Regions from separate parts of the Flectobacillus major DSM 103 genome, predicted to be linked through region 2. Evidence: riboswitches for the same ligand, from Rfam matches in the RefSeq annotation. Region 2 holds a riboswitch; the other holds the start of a gene.
The links. Region 2 has a riboswitch for S-adenosylmethionine ahead of FLEMA_RS67190 (cysteine desulfurase family protein). Riboswitches for the same ligand answer to the same signal wherever they lie in the genome.

Region 1: linked by a shared signal. The riboswitch ahead of FLEMA_RS0147635 (hypothetical protein) and the one ahead of FLEMA_RS67190 (cysteine desulfurase family protein) in region 2 are both predicted to bind S-adenosylmethionine.

Annotation. Positions count from the first base shown of each region.
Region 1 covers NZ_KE386491.1:4,363,935-4,367,359, reverse strand. The annotation lists gene FLEMA_RS73075 (TonB-dependent receptor plug domain-containing protein) at 1-822, opposite strand, end outside; SAM riboswitch class I at 1,043-1,157, shown strand; gene FLEMA_RS0147635 (hypothetical protein) at 1,276-1,518, shown strand; gene FLEMA_RS73070 (homoserine O-acetyltransferase family protein) at 1,564-2,655, shown strand; gene FLEMA_RS73065 (ArnT family glycosyltransferase) at 2,705-3,425, opposite strand, start outside.
Region 2 covers NZ_ATXY01000005.1:192,827-196,251, forward strand. The annotation lists gene FLEMA_RS0101860 (SusC/RagA family TonB-linked outer membrane protein) at 1-470, opposite strand, end outside; gene FLEMA_RS67190 (cysteine desulfurase family protein) at 807-2,039, opposite strand; SAM riboswitch class I at 2,189-2,284, opposite strand; SAM riboswitch class I at 2,629-2,725, shown strand; gene FLEMA_RS0101870 (peroxiredoxin family protein) at 2,997-3,425, shown strand, end outside.

The sequences.
Region 1 (3,425 bases), on a different contig from region 2:
CTTATCTTTATAAGTTATATTATCAACAAGCATTGCAAATCCGCTTGGTTTGGCCTGAGGGAAAGGTTGTTCCCAATATTTTCCATCTGTTTTTTTCACATAGGCTTTGTAGTTTTTGTCGGGCATGGGTACAAAATTAAACATTCCGATACCCAAGTGAGCCGATTTAAAAACAGCAACAGTATCTTGGGTTTCATCCAAGACAATACCTTCAATGTCTACCCCTTTGCCCAATTTGTTTACAGCTTTAAAGCCTACTCTGGACGGTAAGTTCTGAACCAAGTCGCCTCCTTCAGGAAAAAACTGTACCGATGCTACATTCGATAAATCCAACGCTTTGGCTTCTGACATGGTACTTTGAATAGTGCCTTGCCAAATTTTTATATTTTTATGAAAAAATAGCTCATCCGAAAAGTTACGCATATAATTGGTGTAAGCTCTTAGCTGATACATTCCTTCGGTAAGGGTATCTGGCAAAGCCATATCGCCATGAGCAACACCTTCACTTTTTAAGATTCTTTGTAAAATTACTTTGCCTGTACTTTCATTGACCAAATCTACATACAGTACCCTACTTACCGAATCAATCCGATGATTGGAAGCATCAAACAAATAGGCTTTGAACCAAACCGTTTCGCCAGCCATGTAATAGGGTTTGTCGAAATGTAAATAGACTTTTTCTTGGGGAACAGTATTCCGAAATTTTTCGAGTTGGGTAAGTATCTTTTCAAGAATAGGGTTTTCATCAGAGAATCTGAAGGCCGAAAGCCCTACAATACACAGCAATACAAGGTAAAGAGTTTTGTGTTTGGCAAACATCATAATAAATGGGTTTTAGAACGTCTACAAGAGCTAAGTAAGAGAGTATGCTTACTTGATAGGTTTAAGGTTATCCTTAAAATTGTAAAATAACAATAAAATTATCAATCAACTATGGTATTTTAACCTAAAAAACAGAATCTCTTCTCAAAACATTTGCTTTTCCCGTGTTCCAACTTTTACTTTGCAACATCAAGTCAATTACTCTTCACAAGTAGTAGTTGATTTATAAAGAAGAAGGGAGAGAATAGGCTCTATGAACTTCTGGCAACCTACCGATTCGTAAAGGCAAGGTGCTAATTCCTACCTGATAAAAGTTTTATCGGGAAATATAAACCAATTACGAAGAACTTATCCAGCTACTTTTCACAGATTCTTGCTGTACAGTATTCGTCAGGTTTACGATTTATCGTTTTACTGTCACATTGGTTGTGACTATTTATTCTGTACGCATTTATGAAAAAGTTTATCCCCATTACGGTAGGAAACTACCTTATTGTTCATGGCTATGATGCCAATAATCAGGAAATTGTGGAAAGTGTCAAGGTAGAAAAACCTGCACTCAAGCTTGTAGCAGTTGAGCGTATTCAGTCGGTTAGTAAGCAATATGTGTTGGTTAGCTCGGCATTTGGACGACAAATGTACTGGGAATACGAAGAGTCTTTCGATACGATTCAGGAGCTACTAGCTTCTTGTTAGTGGTTTGTTTTGTAAAACTTTCTCAAATAGACACCATATAATACCTTGAACTCGAATACTTTCAAATACCCATTTCCTTTTACCTTAGAGGCAGGAGGTGTACTACCAGAGGTAGAATTAGCCTACCAAGCTTTGGGTAAAATTAATAGCGATTGTTCTAATGTCGTTTGGATTTGTCATGCTTTTACTGGAAGCCAAGATGTGGCCGACTGGTGGCAGGGGCTGGTTGGTCGTGGTAAGCTTTTCGACCCAGATAGTTGCTTTATTGTTTGTGTCAATGTTTTAGGCTCGCATTATGGCAGTACAGGGCCATTGTCTATTAATCCTACAACAGGCGAACCTTACTTCCATGATTTTCCTACAATTACCATCAGAGATATTGTCAATTCTTTTGATTTGTTGAGAGAACATCTGGGTATTCACAAAATAAAAACTTGTGTAGGTGGCTCGTTGGGTGGGCAACAGGCGGTAGAATGGGCCATTTCTCAGCCTGAATTAATCGAAAACCTTATTTTGATAGCCACCAATGCTCAACATTCACCCTGGGGAATAGCTTTTAACGAGTCGCAAAGAATGGCCATTGAAGTTGACCCAACTTGGCCCGAAAGAAGTGTTACCGCTGGCCTAAATGGAATGAAGGCAGCACGAGCCACTGCTTTGATTTCGTATCGCAACTATGAAACATACGAAGTAACGCAAGCTCGTCGAGACGAAGGTTTAGACAAACCTTATCGTGCTGTAACTTACCAAAGGTATCAGGGCGAAAAGCTATCGCAGCGTTTCAATGCTTTTTCGTATTATGTACTTTCGCAGGTGATGGACTCGCAGGATGTTGGTCGTGGACGTGGTGGTGTAATAAATGCTTTGTCACAAATCAAAGCCAAAACGTTGGTAATGGGTATTAAGTCCGATGCCCTATTTCCTATCAATGAACAGGCTTTTTTGGCCAAACATATTCCAGGAGCAACCTTCCAAGCCCTAGACTCGCTTTATGGCCATGATGGTTTCTTGATCGAGAATGAGCTTATTACAAAAGCTATTAAGGTTTGGCAAAAATTTGTCAAGCTAGATGTAAATCCTATGTATGCTTTTTTCAAAAATTTAGAAACTAAACAAACTGTTTCAACCATAAACTAAGGATTAATAAGCAGAAGATACTTGAAATAGTGAGTTGACGAACAACTCACTATTTTCTTTTATAAAACAGAAAACCGTTTTCTTCTTTTATCAACTGTAAATTAGGGTTTGCTTTGGTAGCACTGTCTGCGGTTATCTTCATCACAAAATATGCAGGTTTATCTAAATGTGGTTCGTTCAGCAAATACGCTTCAGTTCTTAAAGGTTGGTTGGGTTGCTTTTGAAAATAAAAAAGCTGTGCATACGATTTAAAGCCTATTGGCTCAACATATACATCTTGTCCTTTCAACGACTCATAAAAACTAATTGCAGCACGCTGAGAATACCCCTCTATTTTACGAACAACAATGGCAGAATACAAAAACAAACAAATAGCCGTGAGGAGATAGAGTTCCTTTATTTTATGTTGCCAAACCAACACTACGACTCCTACCAAATAACTCAAGCCAATGTATTGTTCCCAGCCATTCCAAGTAACTTTTGCTTGAAGATTTGCTACGGCAAAATCATCCTTGATATAAGGAATAATCTGAGTGGCATATTGTCCTACAAGTGGTACAGCCGTTAGGGCTATTGCCATTGTACACCCTATAAAAATTAATCCAAAACTCACCCACTTCGACCACTTCCATTGCCCTTCTAAAATCTGGTACACATGATAAGCTGCCAAAAATGAAACAGGAAACCATGCCATAGATGAATAATGTACAATTTTGGTTTTGACAATAGTAAATAATATCATCACTACCCAAAATAGGTATAGCATCCAT
Region 2 (3,425 bases):
TGGCTGTTGGTAATGTTAACCCCTGCAATTTTTCCAGAAAGGGCATTGACAAGGTTGCCTTCTCGTGCTTCGGCAATATCTTTTGTACGGAGTTCTTGAACAGCATACCCTAGCGATTTTTTCTCTTTGGCAATACCTAGGGCTGTTACCACTACTTCCTGTAATTGGGTATCTTCTGTTTCTAAAGCGATATTGACCACTCCACTAGCAGGTACTTTTTGCTCGACCGACTTAAACCCAATAAATGAGAATTTGAGAATATCTTCTACTTGAGCCGAAATATTGTATTGTCCTTCGGCATTGGTTACTGTACCTTTGGCAGTACCTTTTATGAGTACAGTAACACCAGCAACAGGCTGATTATCAGACTTTGATAGTACTTTTCCAGTAACTTTGATATTTTGAGCAAAAAGCTCGCCCAGCTGTAATACAAGGATCACAGCTAATGAAAATCTTAAAAGTTTTTTCATGTAGTATTTATATTTTGAAAATAAACGAACAGCCTTGTCTTGCTAGACATGGAGTGCTGACAGATAGGTAAACGGATGCTGAAAAGCAATTTAGGTATTTAGCTGACCTAACAAGCGAACCTATACCTGAAGAAGAAATTAATGTTGTTATAGAATTTGGAATGCATATTTAAAGAGTTTTGATGATTGTTTATAGATAAAATATAAAATCTATATGTTTAGTAGGCAAATATATAATCATTCATCCCTTATCTGCAAACAATCACCGTATAAATTGTATTATTTTAGTTAAAAAGTTATATATGTTGAAATTATAAAACAAATAATTGTATTATTCTATGCTGTTGCTAGTAATGGTGTTGCCAACGGAGTCACATTTTTAGGGAGTCTGTCTTCTTCGTAAATCGCACGAATGGTATCAATAATAACCTTGATTTCGTAAGGAGTATTGAATTTACTAAACGAAAATCTGATATTATCTTTGTCGAGGTTTTGTTGTAAAGCCTTTAATACATGCGAGCCTGCACTGGTCAAGTTAGAACAAGCACTACCACCCGACACCGCAATATCTAGCTTGTCGAGCTTATCGAGCAAAGGCCCACCTTTCCGTAAATGTGGGAAAGCCACATTTACGATATTATAACTACTGGCTGTTTCAGACTCACTTGCTCCATTGAAAGAAATATCGGGTATTGGGCTGTTTTTGAGCTGCTCAATCAAATATGACTTCAAATAGGCAATATGATTACGGTATTCCTCTAGTCCACGATAAGCCACTTCCAGGGCTTTGGCCAATCCTACAATTCCAGCCACATTTTCGGTGCCGCCTCTTGTACCACGCTCCTGAGCCCCTCCATAAGTATGAGGTTTTACTCGCTTATACTTGTCGATATAAATAAAACCAACACCTTTGGGGCCATGAAATTTATGAGCCGAACCCACCAAATAATCTACATTTAGCAGAGAAATATCAAATTTGTACTTGCCAATACTTTGTGTGGTGTCGGTATGAAATAGGCCATCGTATTTTTTTACTAAATATCCTATTTGCCGAATATCGTTGATATTCCCGATTTCATTGTTGACGTGCATTAGGCTAACCAATGTTTGTGGATTATATTTCAACAGATTTTCGAGATGTTCAAAATCAATATTTCCTTTAGTATCTAGCTGTACAAAGCTCACTTCTAATTCTCCTTCCTGCGAAAATTGCCCTAAGGTTTGTAAAACAGCCTTATGTTCTATTCTCGAAGTAATGGCATGCTGCACCTCAAATGTCCTTACAGCTCCAGCAATAGCCAAATTATTGGCTTCGGTAGCACCCGAGGTAAAAAAAATATCATTAGGCGAAACATTGAATAACTTGGCAACTGTCAGCCTTGATTCTTCTACTGCTTCTTTAGCTTTTCGGCCAAAAATATGATTTGAAGATGCGTTACCATACTGATTAGTCAAATACGGAATCATGGCATTAAGTACTTCAGGGTCGAGGGCTGTTGTTGCGGCGTTATCACAATAAATCTCCATGTCTTTTCTTGTTTTTAGGTTGTTGTTTACGAGCTTTTTCATAGTCAATAGGTTTAGGGTATGTTCCCACTAAATTCACCATTTTTTCACTTTAATATATTTAGTATATGGATTTTATAGATTATATCTCTAAAACTATATATGAGGTTCTTAATCAGTACAATAAATATTTCTAGTATTGGGATTGGAAAGATTTATCGTTAGAATTAGGTTGGGGCACCTTGCTGATGACTACAGGTTGCCAGAAGTTCGTCGAGCCTAATCTCTCCCTTCATTCTTTATAAATCTATTTATTCGATAGGCAAAGTTCTTTATGTCTTTTGACAATTCCAAATTTTTTTGCAAAATTTATTTTATTAGTTTAAAAAGGAGTTGATAGATTATTATAAAGTGAATTATGGGTCAGTGAATGAACGGTTGATTAAACACTTTTGGATAAGCCTTGTAGTAGCTTTGTCATTGATTATGAGTTTTTTTCGAGTGATATGACTAGCGGTGAAAAACTTTTTCATTACAACTACAAGTATTGGATAAGTGCATAAAATGATATTTATCAGATTTTTTTTCAGAATAATTTGGATATGTAATTTTTTATTATGTAAATTTGTCCTATAGAATAACTAGATTAATAGATTTATAAAGAACGAAGGGAGAGATTAGGCTCGACGAACTTCTGGCAACCTGTTAGCCACCAACAAGGTGCCCCAACCTAATTCTAACGATAAATCTTAAGTAATTAAGCCATTTATCATGTTGGATAGCATTATGTGCTGTTTTCAATAGATGGTATCAAAATTACTTTTTTCAACCATTTTAATAAGTAACTCATTAATTAGTGATTAATTACCTGATTATCAAGGCATAAATTCTAGGAGAAACGCCAGTTTGATAGCGTATATGTTTGATTTTCATTACTTTAATTGCTTTTGTATGTATTATATCTTTTTTAAATATACTAAATCTATATACTTAATAGATTAACAAAAACCAATAAACGAAATGAAATCCAAGAAACAACTACTCTCTATTGCTTGTTTGGCCTTATCTACGCTATCCGCCAATGTAGTTAATGCCCAAAGTACCTTTATCAAAGAAGGTGCATGGCGTGGTGTATTCAAAGTAAACGAGGTACAAGTGCCTTTTAATTTTGAAGTGAAGGGCAAGGATGCCGAACATGCCACCTTTACACTCATCAATGGAACAAGAAGAGACGATTTTCACGTTCAGCAAACAGCAAAAGATTCGGTATTTATCAAAATGAATACTTATGACGCTGCATTAGTAGCTAAAATCCATGAAGACGGTACGCTTTCGGGTGTTTACAAAAGTTTAGTTCCTAATTTTAGAGGTAATTTCTTGCCTTTTACCGCCGAATATGGCAAAACTTTCCGATTTGTTGAGCCTGAAAAAGAAATAAAAGCTAATCAT